Regions from separate parts of the Mesorhizobium sp. USDA 4413 genome, predicted to be linked through region 3. Evidence: riboswitches for the same ligand, from Rfam matches in the RefSeq annotation. Region 3 holds a riboswitch; each other region holds the start of a gene.
What was found. A riboswitch is a leader RNA that binds a small molecule or an ion and turns the genes downstream of it on or off. The one in region 3 is predicted to bind thiamine pyrophosphate.
Positions count from the first base shown of each region.

Region 1 (7,703 bases), 2.5 Mb from region 3:
GTCCAGGCAATGGTCGCCAGGTGACCGTTGGTCACGGTGAACGATTTCGCGATCGCGCAAATGCGACGCCAGAAGGGGCTACTCATCGCGGCGGTCGTTTCGCCCCGAAAGAGACGTTCGGCACGCTGCCACCCTGCGTTAAGACGGCCCAGTCGTCGCCAAGGGGCAGAAAATCTAGCGCGAAACCTCTCAGCAACATTGTAGAATCCGTTTTCGGCAAAATCCAGTTTGCAGCATCTATTTTCATGGGATAGGTTCATTTTTCATGGACACTGGCCGACTTGGACAGGAATTCGAGAGAAGAGCCCAATTTCATGGTATCGGCGCAGCAGAACCAATTTTCAGGCCCTGTTATCGTTTTTCAGGAAGTCCGGCTTCCCGAGACGGCGACCCCGGCCGGCTATAGCGCCCTGATCGGAGCCTATGGTCTCGCTGTGCCATTGCCGCGAACGTTGTCTGCCACCGGCCAGCATCATCGCGTTACCGAACGGAATGGCTGGCGGATCATGACGCCCCGCCATGCTCCGCATCCAACCCTCGAAGGCCACCTAACCTTCGCGCTCAAGTACGAAGGGCTCGACCTAGCCGTCCTCAAGCGGCTCTTCCAAGTGACCGGTCCGGGGCCGATCGAGGCGCTGGTCCGTGAAAGCCCGAGCGGCGGTTATGCCCGCCGAATCTGGTTTTTATATGAATGGCTGACAGGCGCGCGTCTCGATCTGCCCGATGCTGATGCCGGACGCTATGTTCCGATCATCGATCCCGAGCTGCAGTGGTCCGGACCCGAGAAAACCGTCTCGCGCTACCGCATAAAGGACAATCTCCCCGGTACGCCTGAGTTCTGCCCTCTGGTGTTCCGCACCAAGACGCTCGAAAAATTCATCGGCCTTGAGCTGGCGCGACGCGCGGAGGCAATCGTAGCGGACGTGCCGCGCGACCTCCTTGCTCGGACCGCCGCCTTTCTTTTGCTCAAAGACTCCCGATCAAGCTACGCGATCGAGGGCGAGCGCCCGCCGGAAGATCGCATCCAACGCTGGGGCCGCGCTATCGCCGAAGCTGGCCGGCAACCAATCGATCGCGATGAGTTGCTTCGCCTGCAAAGAATTGTCCTCGGCGATGCCCGTTTCGTGAGACTTGGCTTTCGAAAGGAGGGAGGCTTCGTCGGTGAGCATGACAGGGAGAATCGCATGCCCCTGCCCGATCACATCAGCGCTCGGCCTGAGGACCTGCCGCGGCTGATTGACGGGATGATGGCCTTCGATCAAGGCCCCGCGAAAAACCTTGATGCAGTCATCGCCGCCGCTATCCTCGCCTTCGGCTTTGTCTATATCCACCCGTTCGAGGACGGAAACGGCCGTATTCACCGCTATCTAATCCATCACGTCCTTGCCACGCACGGCTTCAATCCGTCGGGAGTGGTGTTTCCCGTCTCGGCCGCGATCCTGGACCAGATAGATGAGTACCGGCGCGTGCTCGAGAGCTATTCCCGGCGCCTTTTGCCATTGGTCCACTGGGAAGCGACGCCGCAATTCAACGTCCGGGTGCTGAATGACACCGGGGATTTCTACCGATTTTTCGACGCAACCCCGCAAGCCGAATTCCTCTATTCCTGCGTTCAAAGGACGATCGAACGGGACCTTCCCGACGAAACCGCTTTTCTGCAGCGCTACGATCATTTCCGGCGACAGATCGGTACCTTTATCGACCTGCCCGACCGGCTAACCGATCTACTCTTCCGTTTCCTCCATCAGAATGGTGGCCACCTGTCGAACCGCGCCCGCCAAAAGGAATTCGCCGAGCTGACCAACGACGAGGCAAGGCGCATCGAAGCGATCTACGCGCAAACCTTTGGTGCCGATTGAAGGCGAGCTCATCGCAAGAATCGAACTTTCAGTCCGGTGATTTGACAATCTTCTTGTCCCTTCCCCGCCCTGTCTCGGGCGCGCGATTTGTCGCCGCCATGTGCGCGAACTGTTTCCCGCAGTTTGATCAGCAGCCGATCAGCGCCGCGGCCTGCCCGCTGCCCGAACGCGCTTGACAAAGCGGCGCCGGCCCGGTCAATTCGCAAGCATTCACCAGGGGAGTCCCGGCAAGGGGCTGAGATACTGCTGGCTTTGCGGCGCAGTGACCCGTTGAACCTGATCCAGTTCATACTGGCGGAGGGACGGTGCAAGCGCTTTGCGGGAGTTCATGCCCGAAGACCTGTCTCGGCAGGTAAACCGAAGCGTCTTTTCATCCTTCCGGCACAGAACTGGGTCTCCAATGCAACGAGCAAAGGAGCCTCAAATGAATGCCCTGACCCCGACCGTATCGACCGGGCCGCTGCCGGCTTCGCGGAAGATCCACAAACCCGGCGTCCTGCATCCGCGAATCAGGGTGCCGATGCGCGAGATCGCGGTGCACCCGACTGCCGGCGAGCCGCCGGTGACGGTCTACGACCCGTCAGGCCCCTACACCGACCCCGCGATCGAAACCGATATCGAGAAGGGCCTTACCCGGTTTCGGCAAGACTGGATTGCCGCGCGCGGCGATGTCGAAGCCTATGATGGTCGCCACCTCAGGCCCGAGGACAACGGATTTGCGACAGGCGAGCGCCTGACGCGGGGATTTCCGATCCGCAACCGTCCGCTGCGGGCCAAGGCCGGCAAGGCCGTGACGCAGCTTGCCTATGCGCGCGCTGGCATCATCACGCCCGAAATGGAATTCGCGGCCATCCGCGAGAATCTCGGTCGCGAGATGCTGCGCGGCAGGCTTGAACAGGACGGCGAGGCATTTGGCGCATCGATCCCGGATTTCGTCACACCGGAATTCGTACGCGACGAGGTGGCGCGGGGCCGCGCGATCATTCCCGCCAACATCAATCACCCCGAGAGCGAGCCGATGATCATCGGCCGCAATTTCCTGGTGAAGATCAACGCCAATATCGGCAATTCCGCCGTCACCTCCTCGATGGCCGAAGAGGTCGAAAAGATGGTCTGGGCGATCCGCTGGGGCGCCGACACTGTCATGGACCTGTCGACCGGCCGCAACATCCACAACATCCGCGAATGGATCGTGCGCAACGCGCCGGTGCCGATCGGCACGGTGCCGCTCTACCAGGCGCTGGAGAAGGTGGGCGGCGTCGCCGAAGATCTGAGCTGGGAGGTCTATCGCGACACGCTGATCGAGCAGGCCGAGCAAGGCGTCGACTATTTCACCATTCATGCAGGCGTGCGGCTGCATTATATCCCGCTGACCGTCGACAGGGTCACGGGCATCGTCTCCCGCGGCGGCTCGATCATGGCGAAATGGTGTCTGCACCATCATCGCGAAAGCTTCCTCTACGAGCATTTCGATGAGATATGCGATATCGCCCGGGCTTATGACGTCTCCTTCTCGCTCGGCGACGGCCTTCGCCCCGGCTCGATCGCCGATGCCAATGATAAAGCGCAGTTCGCCGAGCTGGAGACGCTTGGCGAACTGACTAAGATCGCCTGGGCAAAGGACTGCCAGGTGATGATCGAAGGCCCGGGCCATGTTCCCATGCACAAGATCAAGCAGAACATGGACAAGCAGCTTGCCGTTTGCGGTGAGGCGCCTTTCTACACGCTTGGGCCGCTGACCACGGACATCGCGCCCGGCTACGACCACATCACCTCCGGCATCGGCGCCGCCATGATCGGCTGGTTCGGCACAGCCATGCTCTGCTATGTGACGCCGAAGGAACATCTCGGACTGCCCGACCGCAACGACGTCAAGACCGGGGTCATCACATACAAGATCGCCGCGCATGCAGCCGATCTCGCCAAGGGGCACCCGGCGGCGAAGATCCGCGACGACGCGCTGTCGCGGGCGCGGTTCGAGTTCCGCTGGGAAGACCAGTTCAACTTGTCGCTCGATCCCGAGACGGCGCGTTCGCTCCACGACGAGACGTTGCCCAAGGAGGCGCATAAAGTCGCGCACTTCTGCTCGATGTGCGGACCGAAATTCTGCTCCATGCGCATCTCCCACGACATTCGCGCGGAAGCGCAAAAGGAGGGGATGGCGGCGATGGCGGAGAAATACCGCGCAGGCGGCGATCTCTATATGCCGGTCAAAACGTCGGAAGAACAGCCTTCGGCGCTTGATGATCAGGCGTCGCGCTGAGTCATGCGCCGTGTGCTTGTCAAAGGCGCCGGTGTGGCAGGCCTCACCGTCGCCCATGAATTGGCTGCGCGGGGTGCGTCGGTTACGGTTGCTGAAATCAGGGGCCGGATAGGCGGCAAGGCCTCCTGGCTTGCCGGCGGTATGCTCGCTCCCTGGTGCGAGCGCGAAAGCGCCGAAGAGGCGGTTGTCACGCTCGGCAAAACTTCGGCCGAGTGGTGGGAAAGGACACTGCCCGGGCTCGTGACGAAAGCCGGTACTCTCGTTGTCGCCCATGCGCGCGATGCATCCGAGCTTGCCCGTTATGCGGCTCGCACGGGCAATTGCGAATCCGTCGACGAAGAGGCGCTTGCCGCCCTCGAGCCCGATCTTGCCGATCGCTTCCGCGAGGGGGTGTTCTTTGCCGGCGAAGCTCATCTCGATCCGCGCCGGGTTCTCGAAGCGCTGGCCGGCAAACTGCGCACAATGGGCGTCATCTTCCTCTTCGAGGCGGGCGAGATCGCTCCTTCCGGCTTCGATCAGGTGATCGATTGCACGGGCATGGCGCGGGCCGACGACGACTTGCGCGGCGTGCGCGGCGAAATGCTGATCCTCCACACGCGTGAGGTCTCACTCGCCCGGCCGGTGCGTCTGCTCCATCCGCGTCATCCGATCTATGTGGTGCCGCGGGCCGATCATCACTTCATGGTCGGCGCGACCATGATCGAAAGCGACCATGACGGGCCGATTACCGCCCGTTCGCTTATGGAGCTCCTTAATGCGGCCTACGCACTTCATCCGGCGTTCGGCGAGGCCGAGATCGTCGAAACGGGCGTGGGCGTTCGCCCTGCCTATCCCGACAATCTGCCACGGGTAAAGCGTCGGAGGGACGGCGCGATCACGATCAACGGCCTTTACCGGCACGGTTTCCTGCTTTCACCGGCCATGGCCGAGCAGGCTGCCGACCTTCTCTTCAATTCATCTGCCGACCTGGAGTCTGAAAATGAAGCTGATCGTCAACGGCGAAGCGCTTGAAGCCAAGGCGGCGACGCTCGACGCCCTTTTGAAGGAGCTGGACTACGAGGGCGGCTGGCTCGCCACCGCGCTGAACGGCGATGTCGTACCCGCGGCCAAACGGCCGGAATTCCAGTTGAGCGAGGGCGATCGGATCGAAATCCTGTCGCCCATGCAGGGAGGCTAGCCGATGTTCGAGCTTTTCGGGACAAAATTGGCCTCGCGTCTGCTGCTGGGCACCGCGCAATATCCTTCCCCGGCGGTGCTCGCCGAAGCGGTCAAGGCCTCGGGCACCTCGGTGGTGACGGCCTCGCTGCGCCGTGAAATGGCTGGCGGCAGGGGCGGCGAGAAATTCTGGTCGCTGGTCAACTCCCTCGGTGCGAGAATCCTGCCCAACACCGCCGGCTGTCACTCCGTGAGGGAAGCCGTCACGACTGCGAAGATGGCGCGCGAGGTCTTCGGCACGTCCTGGATCAAGCTCGAAGTGATCGGCAATCACGACACGCTGCAGCCCGACGTGTTCGGCTTGGTCGAGGCGGCCCGCATCCTTTGCGAGGACGGCTTCGACGTATTCCCCTATACCACCGACGACCTTGTCGTCGCCGAGCGGCTGCTGGGGGCAGGCTGCAAGGTCCTGATGCCGTGGTGCGCGCCGATCGGTTCGGCGCTCGGGCCGGTCAACATAATGGCGCTCCGTTCGATGCGCGGGCATTTCCCCGACGTTCCGTTGATCATCGATGCGGGGCTCGGACGCCCGTCGCACGCGGCAACCGTCATGGAGCTTGGCTTCGACGCCGTGCTCCTCAACACGGCGGTCGCCAAGGCTGCCGATCCTGTGGGCATGGCGCGGGCTTTCAGCAAGGCGGTCGATGCCGGCCGCGAAGCCTATGGTTCGGGCCTGCTCGAGCCGCGCGACGTCGCCGTGCCATCGACGCCTACGATCGGCAGGGCGGTTTTTTCATGAAGCTCGATCCCTTCTACCTTATCGTCGACAGCGCCGCCTGGATCGAGCGGCTGGTGCCGCTCGGCGTCAGGCTGGTGCAGCTACGCATCAAGGACATGGACGAGGACAGGCTGCGTATGGAGGTCCGCAAGGCAAAAGCCTTGTGCGCACGACACGACTGCCAGCTCATCGTCAACGATCATTGGCGCCTGGCGATCGAGGAGCGCTGCGACTTCGTCCATCTCGGCCAGGAGGATCTGCAGGCCGCCAACCTGCCGGAGATACGGGCGGCCGGCATCAGGCTCGGACTGAGCACCCACGACTATGCTGAGCTGGAGACGGCCATGGCAGCCACGCCCGACTACGTCGCGCTCGGTCCCGTTTATCCGACCATCCTGAAGAAGATGAAATGGGCGCCGCAGGGGCTCGGAAGGGTTCGCGCCTGGAAGGACGCTGTCGCACCCATTCCGCTGGTCGCTATCGGCGGCCTCAATCCCGAGCGGCTCGACGGCGTTTTCGGAGCCGGTGCCGACAGCGCTGCGGTGGTGACGGACATAACGCTGAACCCGGATCCCGAGGCCCGCACCGGGGAATGGATCGAAAAGACTGCCCCATGGCGCTGAACCGAGACCCATATGTGCTCGTCGTCGGCGGATCGGATTCCAGTGGAGGCGCGGGAATTGCGCGCGACATCGAGACGATCTCTGGCATTGGCTTGCGAGCTTGCGTTGCCGTCACCGCGGTAACGGTGCAGACACACCAATCCGTCACGGCAATCCACCATATGCAGCCCGGTCTGGTCGCCGATCAGATGCGCGCGGCGCTGCGGGCCAACAGAGTGTCGGCGATAAAGATCGGCATGCTTTCGACGGGACGCGTCGTCGAGGCGGTTGCCGCTGTGCTCAGCGAAAATCCGCGAATACCGGCAGTCCTCGACCCGGTGCTGGCTTCCTCGTCGGGCAGGCAACTGCTGGAACCGGGTGCGATCGGGGTCCTGAAGCGCGATCTCATGCCGCTTTGCCGTCTCGTCACGCCGAACCTTGTCGAGCTGGCGATCCTGACCGGTTCGGATTTGGCCGTGGACGACGATGATGCGCTGCGGCAGGGGCGGCGATTGCTTGCGGACGGGCCGCAGGCGCTGCTGATCAAAGGCGGCCATGCGGAAGGACCTACGTCCACAGACATCCTGTTGAGTCCCGGCCGGGAACCCATCCGCTTCGACATGCCCAGGCTTGCCGGATCTATGCGTGGAACCGGCTGCATGCTGACCAGCGCGATCGCGGCGCATCTAGCGACCGGGGATTTGATCGAGAAAGCCGTGCTCCAGGCCAAGCTTCTTGTCTTCGAAAAGATTTCGAAGAACCCCATGTGGGGATCGGGCTCGCGATAGTCGCCCCTGCTTCGCCTCGAAGGATCATGTTCGCCGGCCGAATGCGTCATGACTAACGCATCTGGATGCTGGCCGCTTCTTGTGGCTCTTGTTCGTCGATTGGTGATTTCGGTTCAGCCGACAATAAGCGGCGGGAGGATCGCCGCCACTTTTTTATCGTTTAGGACAGCGATTGCGATCGGCTCCAAGACGAGCGTCGTACGGGCGCTGCCGTGCAGCACACTTGCGATAGGGCATCCTCATGCTGACGATTCGGGG
Region 1 is NZ_JBVPRP010000001.1:2,609,737-2,617,439, reverse strand. Features, by position in the region: gene ACVMIM_RS12555 (hypothetical protein) at 1-86, opposite strand, end outside; gene ACVMIM_RS12550 (Fic family protein) at 315-1,859, shown strand; TPP riboswitch at 2,065-2,180, shown strand; gene thiC (phosphomethylpyrimidine synthase ThiC) at 2,284-4,122, shown strand; gene thiO (glycine oxidase ThiO) at 4,126-5,133, shown strand; gene thiS (sulfur carrier protein ThiS) at 5,102-5,299, shown strand; gene ACVMIM_RS12530 (thiazole synthase) at 5,303-6,076, shown strand; gene ACVMIM_RS12525 (thiamine phosphate synthase) at 6,073-6,678, shown strand; gene ACVMIM_RS12520 (hydroxymethylpyrimidine/phosphomethylpyrimidine kinase) at 6,669-7,445, shown strand.
Region 1: another riboswitch for thiamine pyrophosphate. It lies ahead of thiC (phosphomethylpyrimidine synthase ThiC); the one in region 3 lies ahead of thiC (phosphomethylpyrimidine synthase ThiC).

Region 2 (7,703 bases), 4.8 Mb from region 3:
TCCATGTCCGGCATCTGCGGCAGATAGCGGACCGTGGCCGAGGGCTGACGGAAGACCTCGCCGTCCTGCGGCTCGATCATCCCGGCGGCGATCTTGAGCAGCGTCGACTTGCCCGAGCCGTTGCGGCCGACCAGCGCGATCTTCTCGCCGGCGGATGCGCTGAGCGCCGCGCCGTCGAGCAGCGGCGTGCCGCCGAAGGTCAATTTAATGCCATCGAGATTGAGGAGTGGCGGCGCCATATCAGCTTTCTGGAAGAGGATAGGGGCGGGCCAGCAGCAGCGCCCGGCCGCGCTCCAGCGCGATTCCAAGCTGCCCTTTGACCTCGTTTGATATAGTGAGCGAGGAGCCGAACGCCACCTCGACGCGGTCGAGCGGCCATTTGGCGCCGGTGACCGTCAGCCCGGCGAGCTCGGAGAAGCCGAGCACCGAAAACAAGGTGCCGTCAGCATAGTCGAAACCGGCACTGCCGGGCAAAACCGGAACGCCTTCCTGCGCGCCGCTCGTCAGCAGCACGGTGGTGCCCGCCTCGGCCAGCCGCATGGCGAGCGCCAGATGCAGGAAGGCGTGGTCGGCGCGCTTGCCGCCGAAGGCTCCGGCCAACAGGAGGCTGGTCGCGCCGCGCTGAAGCGCTTCCGCTATGGCGAGCTCTCCGTCGGTCATGTCCTTTTCGGTCGGGAAGATCTTTCGCGGAACGGCGGCCAGATCTACGGGCAGGTTCGCCGGCACCGAGTCGAAATCGCCGACCCAGAGTTCCGGCACTAGGCCAAGCATGCGGGCATGGCCGATGCCGGCATCGGCGGCGATGACGCGCGAATCCTCGATCTGGCGTTCGAGCCGGGGCGTGCGAATGAGCTCGCCGCCAAGCAGAATGGTGAATGTGCCCATGGGCGTCGCCCTTACCAGCCCACCGGGCGAAACGGAAGTCGGATGCAGTGCGCTTCGGCCCGCGTCCTGCCTCAGAACATTAGCTGCCCGGCAAACTTCCGCTTGCGCGGCGCTTCGGCCGCGCTTATCTCTCGAAGCGCTCTAACGGGGTGCCGGACGTGATCCGGCTGAGAGGCAATCGAGCCAACCCGCTGAACCTGATCCGGTTTGTACCGGCGGAGGGATTAGACGTTTCGGACCATCCGGCGCCTCAATTCCTTGTCACTCTAACGAAGGAGGCGCCGATGCGCGCAATGCTGTCCAATCTCATTGTTGCAACCGGTCTTTTATCGCTCCTGGCCGGCGTCGCGCCTGCCCAGGCAAAGGACAAGCTCACCGTTTACACCTATGAGAGCTTCACCGCCGATTGGGGTCCGGGACCGGCGGTGAAGAAGGAATTCGAGGCCGAATGCGGCTGCGATCTCCAATTCGTCTCGGTGGCCGACGGAGTGGCGCTCCTCAACCGCGTCAAGCTGGAGGGCGCCGGCACCAAGGCCGATATCGTGCTTGGCCTCGACACCAATCTCACCGCCGATGCCAAGGCGAGCGGCCTGTTCGCGCCGCATGGCGAAGTCTCGGGCATCAATGTGCCGGGCGGCTGGAGCGACGACACTTTCGTGCCTTTCGACTATGGCTATTTCGCCGTGGTCTATGACACGCAGAAGCTGAAGACGCCGCCGAAGAGCCTGAAGGATCTGGTCGAGGGTGCCGGAACCGACAAGATCGTCATCCAGGATCCGCGCACCTCGACGCCCGGCCTCGGCCTGCTCCTGTGGGTGAAGTCTGTCTATGGCGACAAGGCGCCGGAAGCCTGGGCCAAGCTCAAGTCGAAAGTCCTGACGGTGACACCCGGCTGGAGCGAGGCCTATGGCCTGTTCACCAAGGGCGAGGCGCCGATGGTACTCTCCTACACCACCTCGCCGGCCTACCACATGGTGGCTGAGAACACCGAGCGCTATCAGGCGGCCTCTTTCGAGGAGGGCGAATACCTGCAGATCGAGGTTGCCGGCATCACGACGACCGGCGCGAAGAACCCGCTGGCACAGAAGTTTATCGCCTTCATGACCGGGCCGAAGTTCCAGGACGTCATTCCGGAGACCAACTGGATGTTCCCGGCCGGAAAGACCGACAAGCCGCTCAACCCGGCCTTCGACAAACTGGTGAAGCCGACCAAGACCCTGTTGTTCAGCCCACAGGAAGTCGCGGCCAACCGCAAGGCCTGGGTGGATGAGTGGCTGGCGGTGATGAGCAAGTAGCTGGTCTTGGTTATTATCCTTCCAAGATGATTGCTCTACGGCGCCCCCCTCTGTCCTGCCGGACATCTCCCCCTCAAGGGGGGAGATCAGCTGTCATCTCGACTTTCGCCATTCTCCAACGCCGCAGGACTGAGCGGGGTGCCAAAGCTGCCAATCTCTCCCCTAGAGGGGGAGATATCCGGCAGAACAGAGGGGGGCGCGAAGGAACGCGGCGTTCGCTAGGTCGAACCCAAATGGTGCTGCGTGCGGCCGCGCGCTGACTCCCGCGTCACCGCCGGCGTCTTCGCCCTTGCGGCCATCGCGCTGCTCATCGGCGGTGCCTTCGCCGGCCTTGCCGTCGAAGGCGCGCATGATCTTTCCGGTGCTGCCGCCGCTTTCGACGGCTACCTCCTGCGCGTCGCCCGCTTCACGCTGTGGCAGGCGGCTCTCTCGACGCTGCTGTCGGTCGCGCCGGCGCTGTTGGTGGCGCGCGCTTTATCGAGGCATCCAAGCTTCCCCGGCCGCGCCCTGATCCTGCAATTGTTCACCTTGCCGCTGGCGTTGCCGGCGATTGTCGCCGCGCTCGGCATCTTGGCGCTCTACGGTCGGGCCGGATATTTTGCCGGCGTCTTCGCCGGGCTTGGCGGCGGCGAATGGCCGGGGATCTACGGCCTCTCCGGCATCCTGGTCGCGCATGTCTTCTTCAACCTGCCACTGGCGACGCGCCTCTTCCTCGAGGCGCTGGGCACCGTTCCCGCCGACCAGTGGCGACTGGCGAGCCAGCTCGGCATGGGCGCCCGGCCAGCCTTCCGGCTGATCGAATGGCCGGTGCTGCGCGCCGCCTTGCCGGGAATTGCGGGGCTGGTCTTCATGCTCTGCATCACCTCCTTCACCATCGTGCTGACGCTGGGTGGCGGTCCGGCCGCGACGACGCTGGAGGTCGCCATCTACCAGGCGCTGCGCTTCGATTTCGATCCCGCGCGCGCCGTGGTGCTGACGCTGCTGCAGATCGCGCTCACCTTCATCGTGGTCGTCGCACTCACACGGCTCGGCGCCAACACGGTCGGCGACGCCAATCTGCCGGTGGCGCCGCGCCGCTACATCTCGGCAAGCCGCATGGAGATCGTGCTGAATGCCGGCCTCATCACGCTTGGCCTGCTGTTTGTCGCCGGACCGATGCTGGCGACGGTGTTTTCAGGCCTGGAGGCCAACCTCGGCCGGCTGGCGGGTGAAGAGGCGGTGCGTCGCGCGACGCTCACCAGCGCGGGCCTTGCCTTGCTTGCGGCGCTGCTCAGCGTGACGCTGTCGCTGGCGTTGATTGCGGCGCGGCGCGCGCTGGCCCTGCGGCGCCGCTCGGGGAGCACCATGTCGCTGCTCGAACATGCCGCCGACACGGGCGCCGGCTTCGTGCTTGTCGTGCCGCCGATCGTGCTTGGCGCCGGCTGGTTCCTGACGCTCCGCAACCTCACCGATGTCTTCGCCGTCGCGCCGGTCATGGTCGTCGCCGTCAACGCGGTGATGGCGATGCCCTTCGCCATCCGTGCCATCCGCCCGGCCTATGACGCGGCGAGCGAGCGCCATGAGCGGCTTTGCCTGGCGCTCGGCATATCCGGATGGACCCGGCTCAGCCTGATCGACTGGCCGTCATTGAGGCGGCCCTTGGCGATCGGCTTTGCATTCGCCATGGCGCTGTCGCTCGGCGATCTCGGCGTGATCGCGCTGTTCGGCAGCGATTCCGTGCAGACCTTGCCCTATCTGCTTTTGGCGCGCATGGGCAGCTATCGGACCGCCGACGCCGCGGGACTTGCCTTGCTGCTCGGCCTGGTCTGCCTGATGCTGGTGGTCGCCGCCGACCGGCTGGGGCGGGAAGGAAAGTGATGACGACGACCATCGACGGCACAGCGGCGAAAAAGGGCCTAACGGTCGCGCTGGATGGCGTCTCGTTCAGCTATGGCGAGTCTTCCTTCCGCTTCGATGCCGAATTCGCGGCCGGCAGGATCACCGCCATCATGGGGCCGAGCGGTTCCGGCAAGTCGACGCTGCTCAATCTGATAGCCGGCTTCGAAACGCCCGATACAGGCAAGGTGCTGATCGGCGGCATCGATGTCGGCAACCTGAGCCCTTCGGCGCGACCGGTGTCGATGGTGTTCCAGGAAAACAATTTGTTCGCGCATCTTTCCGTCGAAGCCAATGTCGGGCTCGGCCGCTCGCCGTCGCTGAGGCTCGGCGACGCCGACCGCATTGCCGTCGCCGAGGCGCTGGCGCGTGTCGGCCTGACGGGTAAGGAAAAGCGGCTGCCGCGCGAGCTCTCCGGCGGCGAGCGGCAGCGCGTGGCGCTGGCGAGGGTGCTGCTGCGCGACCGGCCGGTACTGCTGCTCGACGAGCCTTTCGCATCGCTCGGCCCGGCGCTGCGCGAGGACATGCTCGACCTTGTCGCCGGCATCCATGCCGAGCGCGAAATGACGGTGCTGTTCGTCACGCATCAGCCGGAAGATGCGCGCCGCATCGGCGAGGACGTGGCATTTCTCGATGAAGGCACGATCGCGGCGGCCGGGCCGGCCGACGATTTCTTCGATCGGTCTGGACCGGATGCCTTCAGGCGCTATATCGGCGATCGAGGCGGCACCGTTGCCGGAACACAACATATTGCCCGGAAGCGGACATAATTTGCGGCCAAACCGGCAATGGGTGATTTGGCGTTTGCTTGCCTTGTCCGGGGGAGTGTGGCTAGGTCCGGCCATGCTGGTCCGGGTGGTGATTTGCCGAAAGATTTCGAAAGGAAGCCGATCTGTCGACCGGCACTGAGAAAGTGTGGATGAGGCCACTGGCACGGTTTTTCGCGCTGGCAAGCGTTGCCGTGGCGCTGGCCAGCTGCCAGATGTTCACGCCGCCGGACGTGCAGGAGAGCGGCTTCCAGCCCTCCGACAAGCCGATCACCGTCGACAATGTCGTCGCCAACGCCAAGCTCGCCGAAATGGCGAAGGCGCAGCATCCCCGGATTCTCGCCACCTATGGCGGCGAATATTCCGATCCGAAGCTGGAACGCATGGTGGCCAAGGTCGTCGGTAACCTGACGGTGGTGTCGGCCAACCCGACCCAGACCTATCGCATCACCATCCTCAATTCGCCCAACGTCAACGCCTTCGCGCTGCCGGGCGGCTATCTCTATGTGACGCGCGGGTTGCTGGCGCTGGCCAACGACTCCTCCGAGCTTGCCGCCGTCATCGCGCATGAGATGGGCCACGTCACCGCCAATCATGGACTGCAGCGGCAGCAGCTCGAGGCCGAGGAAGGCCTGGCCACCAAGGTGGTTTCCGACGTTCTGGGCGACAGCCCGACCGCCAAGGCGGCGCTGATCCGCGGCAAGCTCAGGCTTGCGCAATTCTCGCGCAATCAGGAACTGCAGGCCGACGCCATCGGCATCAAGTCGATCGGCGAGGCGGGCTACGATCCTTACGCCGCCGGCCGCTTCCTGCAGTCGATGTCGGCCTATACGGATTTCCGCTCCGTCAGCGGCGCCACCGACGCCAGCCTCGACTTCCTGGCGACGCACCCCAACACGCCGCAGCGTATCGAGCTGGCGCAGCGCCTTGCGCGCAATTTCGGCCCGCCCGGCGTCGGCACGCGTGATCGCGACGCATTCCTGGCCGGCATAGACGGCCTGCTTTACGGCGACACGCCGGAAGAAGGCTATGTGCGCGGCCAGACCTTCATGCACCCCAATCTCGGCGTATCCTTCACCGTGCCGGACGGTTTCGTCATCGACAATTCGGCGGCCGCGGTCACCGCGACCGGGCCTGGCGACATCGCCATCCGCTTCGACGGGGTGGCGATCGACAAGTCGGTCTCGCTCACCGATTACATCCGCAGCGGCTGGGTGGCGGGGCTCGAAGACGCCAGCGTGCGCCAGGAGACGATTAACGGCAACGACGCGGCGATAGCGCATGCCAGTGCCCAAGGCTGGCAGTTCGACATCGCGGTGATCCGCGCCGGCGGGCAGGTCTACAGGCTGCTGACAGCGGCGCCCTCTGCCAGCGCGTCGCTGGATCCGGTCGCGCGCTCGGTCAGCGGCTCCTTCCGCGTGCTGAGCCCGGCCGAGAAGGCGGCGCTGAAGCCGCTGCATATCCGGGTCGTCACCGTGCAGCCCGGCCAGACCATGGGCTCGCTCGCGGCCCAGATGGTCGGCGTCGACCGCAAGCTCGACCTGTTCCGCGTGCTCAACGCCATGTCGCCGGGCGCCAGCGTATCGGCCGGCGACAAGGTCAAGATCGTCACCGACAAGTAGGGACTCGCGAGTTCAGCCCGACCGGGCGCCGCCGGCTTGACCAATCGCCCGGTCGGGGGCCGTTGTCGTCACAAGCCGTCGCTACCGGTGCTGCCACCCTCACTTTGGCTACCACCGGTAGTGCCACCACCGGTGCCGCCACCCTCACTTTGGCCACCTCCGGTAGTGCCGCCGCCCGTACTGCCGCCGGCGCCACTGCCACTCCAGGGTGGCCTCCCGGTTTCCGTTGGCACCGGCTTGATCCCAGGTTTTTCCGGAACTGTCGGTGTGACGGGCTTCGGTTTCGACACGGGCACGCGGATCACCTTTATCTTCGTGATGACCTTCGGGGGTTTGCACGCTATGACCACGGGGGTGCTTCGCGCGGGAAGGCCCAGGATGCCCATCGAATACACGTTTTGCCGCTCCATGCCCGCCTTCAGGAAAGCCAGGGCACGGGCCGGGTCGGCGGGCACGCCGTTGCGGCCTTCGTTGAAGATCACCGCAAGCTCCTTCATCGCATCGATGTGTCCCATCGCCGCTGCCTGGAGCAGCAGGTCCAGTCCCTTGCCGGTGTCGCGCTCGACGCCGAGGCCGTTGAACAAAGCGCGGCCCCAGGCAGCCATGGCGTAGGGGTCTCCCTTGTCGGCCGCCTTCGAATAGAGGTCGCCTGCCTTCGGTGTGTCGGCGGCCGTCCCCATTCCGGACGAGGCGATGGAGCCGAGCGCGAACAGGGCGCGGATATGACCCTTGTCCGCGGCCTCCTGGATCGCCTGCCTGGCTTCGTCGATCCTGCCCGCCGCCAGCAGCGCCCGCCCCAACTCGTAACGGAAGCGCGCAATGTCGGGATAGGATTTCGCCGCCGCCTCGCAGGCGTCCACCGCTCCGCCGCCGATCTCGTTCGGCAGTCTGCCCGGGACGACGCCCTGCAGGTCGAGCGGCTCGCCGGCGGCCTGGTCGCAAGGATCGACATTCGGCGACAGTTTCACCGTCGCCTGTTTCGCGGCGTTGCCCACGCGGATCTGGAAGCCGATGTCGACGGGAGCGGTCGAGCCGATCTGCGGCTCGTAGCGCAGATTGCCAACCTCGCCTGCCCTCAGCCTCGATTGCGGCGACAGCACGCGATCCGGCAGGGACAGTGTTCCGGTCGCCGGATAACTCGCAAGCTTGAGGCTGACCCCGGCATCATTGGCCGGGAAATCCAGCTTCAACGGAACCGGGCCGACGCCGAGCGGGACGCGGATGTCACGATTGTCTATCGCTTCGGCGGCGGCGATTTC
Region 2 is NZ_JBVPRP010000001.1:291,497-299,199, reverse strand. Features, by position in the region: gene ACVMIM_RS01505 (ABC-F family ATP-binding cassette domain-containing protein) at 1-239, opposite strand, end outside; gene ACVMIM_RS01500 (thiamine diphosphokinase) at 241-885, opposite strand; TPP riboswitch at 1,021-1,126, shown strand; gene thiB (thiamine ABC transporter substrate binding subunit) at 1,179-2,180, shown strand; gene thiP (thiamine/thiamine pyrophosphate ABC transporter permease) at 2,424-4,037, shown strand; gene thiQ (thiamine ABC transporter ATP-binding protein) at 4,037-4,825, shown strand; gene ACVMIM_RS01480 (M48 family metalloprotease) at 4,975-6,444, shown strand; gene ACVMIM_RS01475 (caspase family protein) at 6,513-7,703, opposite strand, start outside.
Region 2: another riboswitch for thiamine pyrophosphate. It lies ahead of thiB (thiamine ABC transporter substrate binding subunit); the one in region 3 lies ahead of thiC (phosphomethylpyrimidine synthase ThiC).

Region 3 (7,703 bases):
CCGGAGGTGATGTGGTCGTAGCCGGGCGCGATGTCCGTTGTCAGCGGCCCAAGCGTGTAGAAAGGCGCCTCGCCGCAGAAGGCAAGCTGCTTGTCCATGTTCTGCTTGATCTTGTGCATGGGAACATGGCCCGGGCCTTCGATCATCACCTGGCAGTCCTTTGCCCAGGCGATCTTAGTCAGTTCGCCAAGCGTCTCCAGCTCGGCGAACTGCGCTTTATCATTGGCATCGGCGATCGAGCCGGGGCGAAGGCCGTCGCCGAGCGAGAAGGAGACGTCATAAGCCCGGGCGATATCGCATATCTCCTCGAAATGCTCGTAGAGGAAGCTTTCGCGATGATGGTGCAGACACCATTTCGCCATGATCGAGCCGCCACGGGAGACGATGCCCGTGATCCTGTCGACGGTCAGGGGGATATAATGCAGCCGCACGCCTGCATGGATGGTGAAATAGTCGACGCCTTGCTCGGCCTGCTCGATCAGCGTGTCGCGATAGACCTCCCAGCTCAGATCTTCGGCGACGCCGCCCACCTTCTCCAGCGCCTGGTAGAGCGGCACCGTGCCGATCGGCACCGGCGCGTTGCGCACGATCCATTCGCGGATGTTGTGGATGTTGCGGCCGGTCGACAGGTCCATGACAGTGTCGGCGCCCCAGCGGATCGCCCAGACCATCTTTTCGACCTCTTCGGCCATCGAGGAGGTGACGGCGGAATTGCCGATATTGGCGTTGATCTTCACCAGGAAATTGCGGCCGATGATCATCGGCTCGCTCTCGGGATGATTGATGTTGGCGGGAATGATCGCACGGCCTCGCGCCACCTCGTCGCGTACGAATTCCGGTGTGACGAAATCCGGGATTGATGCGCCAAATGCCTCGCCGTCCTGTTCAAGCCTGCCGCGCAGCATCTCGCGACCGAGATTCTCGCGGATGGCCGCGAATTCCATTTCGGGCGTGATGATGCCAGCGCGCGCATAGGCAAGCTGCGTCACCGCCTTGCCGGCTTTCGCCCGCAGCGGACGGTTGCGGATCGGAAATCCCCGCGTCAGGCGCTCGCCTGTCGCAAATCCGTTGTCCTCCGGCCTGACGTGGCGGCCGTCATAGGGCTCGACATCGCCGCGCGCGACGATCCAGTCTTGCCGAAACCGGGTAAGGCCCTTCTCGATATCGGTTTCGATCGCGGGGTCGGTGTAGGGGCCCGACGGGTCGTAGACCGTCACCGGCGGCTCGCCGGCAGTCGGGTGCACCGCGATCTCGCGCATCGGCACCCTGATTTGCGGATGGAGGATGCCGGATTTGTAGATCTTGCGCGAAGCGGGCAATGGCCCGGTCGATACGGTCGGGGTCAAGGCATTCATTTGAGGCTCCTTTGCTCGTTGCATTGGAGACCCAGTTCTGTGCCGGAAGGATGAAAAGACGCTTCGATCTGCCTGCTTGAACAGGTCTTCGGGCATGAACTCCCGCAAAGCGCTTGCACCGTCCCTACGCCAGTATGAACTGGATCAGGTTCAACGGGTCACTGCGCCGCGAAGCCAGCAGTATCTCAGCCCCTTGCCGGGACTCCCCTGGTGAATGGCCTAGGGTGGACGGGCCGGAGCCATCTTGTCAAGCGCGTTCGGCCCCGGACGGCAAATCGGGTTCGATGGCGCAAGCGAGAGCAATTCCAGGAAAGTGTGAACGGTCGGGCTCGGCGACTTCATCGTAGCCTTCCGTCCGGGAATTGCATCAAAACAAGGAGATCGAGCGGTTCGCCGTTTACCGCGAAACAATGAACCGCTCTAGGCGAAGGCCCAGATGTCCTCGGCCTGGAAGCCGACCTGGTAGCCGGCGGTCTTCAGCTTGACGACGACCTGGCCGATCTCGGCCGCCGGCAGCGCGCCGACCTCGATCTTGATCATGCCGGGGCGGTAGCGCTTAAGGTCGAGCTGCTCGAACACCATCCAGTCGGCGCCTTCGCAGTCGACCAGGAAAGCGTCGATATAGGTAATGCCGTTGCGGTCGAGCAGCGTCTGCAAGGTCTCCGACGGCACTTCGATGTCCTTCAGATGCTGCGCAAACTTGTTGAAGTTGGCGTCGGCCTCGCCCCAGGCGTTCTTGCCTGACATCAGGTTGGTGTCGGTGACCGATGAGCAGCCGATGAACTCGATCGGCAGCGTGCCGGCCTCGAGCGCGGCGGCATCGAAGGTGTGGACCGTGATCGTGCCGTTGGTTCTGGTCACCGCTACCGGTTCGATGATGAAGCGGTCGGCATCCGGGTAATTGGCGCGAAGCCGCTTCTGATTGTAGGGGATCGGCTCGACCAGCATGGCGCGCGCCCCCGGAATGCGGTGCAGCCAGGGTGTCACATCGTCGAACAGCGCGCCGTCGCAGGCGCCGACATTGACCATCTGGAACGGCCGGCCATTGCCCCCGAAACGTGCCTTCAGCGACGCCTTGGCGAGGAATTTCGTGCCGTGCAGCGCCGGGCCGCGATCGAGCAGGCCGGCCGGAAGGCCGAGCGACAGGAGAACGCGCGCGAAGCCCGAAAGCGAGCTCATGACTTATTTCCAGGAACGACCTGCAGCGCCGCGCGGCGCCCGCCCTGGCTCGCTGCCCACAGCGCCATCAGCGGCGCGGCCAGCAGCAGGAAGGGCGGCAGAAGATTGGGGAAATAGATGCGGGTGTCGTGGATCGGGAAGACGGCGAATTTCGCCAGCACGCCGAGCACGAGCGCCGCGAGCAGGATGCCGGCGCGGCGGTCCAGCCGGAAGCCAGCGCGCTCGAGCCCGAACCAGCCGGCCAGCGCCAGGACCGAAACACCGACCCAGCTGTTGATGCTGATCGCGCGCACCACCGACGCGGCAAAGGCCTTCAGATAGGCGGCCACCGAGAACGGCGGTTCGAAGCCGACCATATTGTAATGCTGCTCGATGCTGGAGAACCAAAGATGCGGCCACCAGCCGGGATGCTGCGCCCAGTGCGAGATGGCGAAATAAGCAATAAAGGATGCCGCGAAGCCGGCCAGTGCCCCCCATGCTCGTTCGCGGAAAGCGACCAGCAGCACCGCGAAAATGGCGAGGAAGACGAGGTTGTCGGGCCTGGCCATGAAAGCGAGGAAAAGTAGGATCGCCGTCGCCGCGTCGCGCTTGCGCACGTAGGAAAAAACCCCGCCCAGGAACAGCGCCGAACACAAAAGGTCCGGCGTCGAGGCCCGCGCCGCGTCGCCGAAATCGGCCATGATCAGGATGGCGCCGGCGACCGGCGCCAGCGCCAGCGCGCCTTCTGCGCGCAGCCAGGCGAGCGTGACGGCGCCGAACAGAAGCACCGAGAAGGCCTGCAACAGCCGCATCGCCTCCACCGGCGAGACGACATGGCTGAGGGTGGACAGGATCTCGGCATAGAGGAACTTGATCCGGTACATGCCGAGCAGCGAGTGGAAGTCGGCAGCATTCTGCGCCATATGGCTGCGGAAACCGCCGCCGTCGTCCGTCAGCGTCTTGTAATCGCCGGCCGACACGCCAGCCTTGACCGCGCTGTAGGCATAGTCATGCAGCGCCTTCGGATCGGGATAGGCGCCTTCCTCGGCGATCGCCAGATAGGGCAGCATGTCCCAATTGGTGTCAGGCATGAACCAAGCGGTCGCGGCGGTGAGCAGGATATAGAGCGAGAAGGCGACCGCCCCGATCGACGCGGCCCATTTCGCATAGGCTCTCTCGCCCCACGCCAGCCCGGCGCCGATCAACCGTTCCAGCGGATTGGTCGGAGCGGAAGGCCTGGTCAGCATCCTCAGTGGCCTCTACTTACCGACCTGGCTTTTCACGAAATCCTTCACGATCGCCACGATGCCGCGCGACAGCAGGCTGTCGAAGGCATCGACGAAGCGGTCGACATGCTCGGGCTGGCAGATCAGCGGCGGCTCGAGGCGGATGACGTTGCGGTTGTATTCGGTGAAGGCGACCAGCACATCGTAGTCGCGCAGCAGCAGCGAGCCGACGAAGCCCGACAGCGAGCCCTTCAGCTTGTCGTCGAGCACGCTCACCACCGGCCGCAGCACCATTGGCAGGGTCTGCGAGAAGTCGTGGAACTCGAGCCCGATCATGAAGCCCTTGCCGCGCACATCCTTGATGATCTTCGGATATTTTTCCTTCAGCGCCTGCAGCCGCCGCAGAAGGTACTCGCCGGTCGATGCGGCGTTGTCGATCAGGCCTTCGTCATACAGCACGTTGATGCCCTCGATCGCGGTGACGCAGGCCTCGCCCATGCCGCCGAAGGTCGCCATGGCATGGATCATCGCCGTCTTCGGCGTGCCATAGGCTTTCATATAGACGTCGCGCCTGGCGATCATCGCGCCGACCGCCGCCTTGCCGGCGCCGAGCGATTTCGCCAGCGCCGTCACGTCCGGCACCACGCCGTAGTGCTCGAAGGCGTAGAACCGGCCGGAGCGGCCATAGCCGCACTGCACCTCGTCCGCGACCCACAGCACGCCATATTGATCGCACAGCGCGCGCAGCTTCTGCCAGTACTCGGCTTTTGCCTGGATGATGCCGCCGCCGCCTTGGATGGTTTCCAGCACGATGACACCGATCTCGGGATCGCTCTTGAACAGACGCTCGACGGCGTCGATGTCGGCGAAGGGAACCCGCACGACATTGTCGGCCACCTTGAAGTCCGCGCGGTAGAGCTGGCCGTCGGTGATCGCCAGAACGCCCTTGGTCTTGCCGTGGAAGGAATTCTCGGCATAGACGATTTTCGGCCGCTTCGGGCCCGCGGCGCGCTCGGCTAGCTTGACCGCCGCTTCCATGGCCTCCGAGCCGGACGAGCCCAGGAACACCATGTCGAGATCGCCGGGCGAGCATTTGGCGATGTTGTGCGCAAGTGCTGCCGCATATTGCGACATGAAGGCGATGGCGATCTCCTGGCGCTTTTCCTCCTGGAATTTCCTGCGGGCTTCCAGGATGCGCGGATGGTTGTGGCCGAAGGCGAGCGAGCCGAAGCCGCCGAAGAAGTCGAGGATCTTGCGGCCGTTCTGGTCGATGTAGAACATGCCTTCGGCGCGCTCGATCTTGACCTTGTGGAAGCCGAGCAGCTTCATGAAATGCAGCTGTCCAGGGTTGAGATGCGCCTTGAACAGATCGGTGATGCGGGCGACGTCCATCGCCTTGGCCTGCTCGACACTGATCAGCTCGGGCTTGGCGATGGAAGCGGGCGAAAGCGCCGGCGCATCGACCAGCGTGCGCGTGCCTGTCTGTTCCGGCTTGGCGATGACGGTCATCTCGAAATCTCCCCTTCGCGCCCTATTCGGCCGGCACATGTTTCGTGGCGACGGCGTGGCCGTCCTTCTTGGCGCGGTATTCGCTGTAGGCGGCGATCAGCATGTCCTCGTCACGATATTGTGGCACCCAGCCGAGCTGGCGCTCGGCCTTGGACACGTCGAGCACGCATTCCTCGTCGGCGATCAGATACTGCTCCGGATCCATGATCGGCATGTTGAGCAAATCGAGCAGGTCGAGGGTGCGCTTGACCGCCCAGCCGGGCGTCGGCAGCAGGATCGACTTCGAGCCGGCATGGCGGATGAGATCGCCAAGCAATTTTTTGACCGGCGGCGGATTGAGCGAGCCGAGATTATAGGCCTCGTTCGGCACGCCGGCTTTCCAGGCCGCGCGGGCGGCCTCCGCGCAGTCGAACACCGAGATGAACTGGTAGGGGTTCCTGCCCGAGCCGATCATCGGCACCGGAAGATTCCAGTCGATCAGCTTGAACAGCTTTTCCAGGATGCCGAGCCGTCCGGGCCCGATGATCAAACGCGGTCTGAACAGCGAGATCGACATGCCGCGCTTGCGCCATTCGGCGGCGAGCTCCTCGGTCTTCAGTTTCGACAGCCCGTACTCGCCGAGCGGCGCCACCGGATGATCCTCGGTCATCGGCAGCACCACCGTGTGGCCGTAGATCATGTCGGTCGTGTAGTGGATCAGCTTCGAGGCGCCGGCCTTGTCCATCGCCTGGATGATGTTCTCGGTGCCGTGGAAATTCACCGGGAAGAAGAAATCGTGCCGCTTGGCGCGCACCTGGATCGGCGACAGCATCTTGGCCGAGAGGTTATAGACCATGTCGTCGGCCTTGAGTCCGACCGCTGCGACCGAGGCCGGATCGGTGATATCGCAGGTGATGAAGCGCACCGAGCGGTAATGCGGCAGGTCGCTCTTGACGATATCGGCGACGACGACAGTCTCGCCATCGGCGACGAGCTTGGGGGCAAGGTGACGGCCGACGAAGCCGTCGCCGCCGAAAATCACATGTCTCATCGCACGATCTCGCTTATGCCGATCTTGTCGGGATTGATGGATGCGGTCCGGTCCTCATGTCCGCGTCCACCCATTTCTCTGCCACTCTGCGCGATCAGGATCGTGCCGATGCAGATGCAGGCGATGCCGGCGATGCGCCAGCCGTTGAGGTCCTCGCGGAAGACGAAATAGGCAAAGATCGCCACGGCGACATAGGCGAGGCTGAGGAATGGATAGGCGAAGCTGAGCTCGACCTTGGACAGCACGTAAAGATGCGATGCCATCGATATGACGAAGGTGCAGAGGCCCAGGAACACCCAGGGGCTGAACACGATCTGCAAAAGCTTGACGAGCGGATTGACGCCTTCGAAGGAGATCGGCCCCATCGACATCATGCCCTGCTTCAGCATCAGCTGCGCCGCGGCATTGGTCATGACCGTGAAGAGAATGAAGATTATATATTTCATTGTTGCCACCCGCCCCTTGGGCGGTCCTACTACAAACCTGCAAATATTTCGTGAAGCCGCGATGTTGTTTCGGGTAAACTATGGCATAACGCTTTATTTACCATGATTTGCACGACTTTTATCTATTCAGCGGCTTCGGCTCTCCCTTGTCCGATCTCCAATCTCCTGGCGGTACGCGCCCAGAAGCTCGATATGAAAGCCGGGTCGCGAAGCGCGTCCAGCCGCTGCCATTGCGGGAACGACGCGGCGAATGTCTCAGCTCCCATCCGGGCGTCCTTGTAGGGGTTAACCGCGCCGCCCGCCTCGACCGTGATGCGATCGAGATCGGCGAGCAGCCGCAACGTCCTTTCACCCCGGTTGGGGAAATCGAGCGTCAGCGTATAGCCGGGCCGCGGGAAGGACAGTAGCGCCGGCGAGCGGATATCGCCGAAGCGCTTGAGCACGGTCAGGAACGATCCCTGGCCTGCCCGCCGTGCCGTCTCGAGCAGCGCCGGCACGATGCGGCGCGCGTTGGCCTGCGGCACCACGCTTTGGTGCTGGAAAAGCCCGCGTGGCCCGTAGAGCCGATTCCAATCGCGGACGCCGTCGAGCGGAAAGAAGAAGCCCTGATAACCCGCCTGGCGCTGAACCGGAGACTTGCCCTTTTTCCAGTGATAGGCCGCGTTGAAGACCGTGAGGAAGGGCCGGTTGAGGATATTGAACGGCGGCTGCACCGGCACGGAAAACCGGCTGCCGGCGCGCGCCGCCGCGTGCGAGCCGTGTTCGGCATGATTGCCGGTGAACAAAAGGCCGCGTCCGCGACCGTGGCCGCCGGCAAGCTGATCGATCCAGGCGACGGCATACTCGTTGGCCCGGTCGGCAGCCTCGGCAAGATCGAAGAATTCGCCGAGATCGCGAAACCGCGTCGCACTTTCCGTGATATCGAGCGACGGCACCCGCATCAGCTTGATCGAGGCCGAAAGGATCAAGCCCGTCAGCC
Region 3 is NZ_JBVPRP010000001.1:5,115,492-5,123,194, forward strand. Features, by position in the region: gene thiC (phosphomethylpyrimidine synthase ThiC) at 1-1,355, opposite strand, end outside; TPP riboswitch at 1,459-1,574, opposite strand; gene ACVMIM_RS25135 (FkbM family methyltransferase) at 1,776-2,534, opposite strand; gene ACVMIM_RS25140 (hypothetical protein) at 2,531-3,760, opposite strand; gene ACVMIM_RS25145 (aspartate aminotransferase family protein) at 3,773-5,248, opposite strand; gene ACVMIM_RS25150 (NAD-dependent epimerase/dehydratase family protein) at 5,271-6,278, opposite strand; gene ACVMIM_RS25155 (EamA family transporter) at 6,275-6,724, opposite strand; gene ACVMIM_RS25160 (FAD-binding oxidoreductase) at 6,847-7,703, opposite strand, start outside.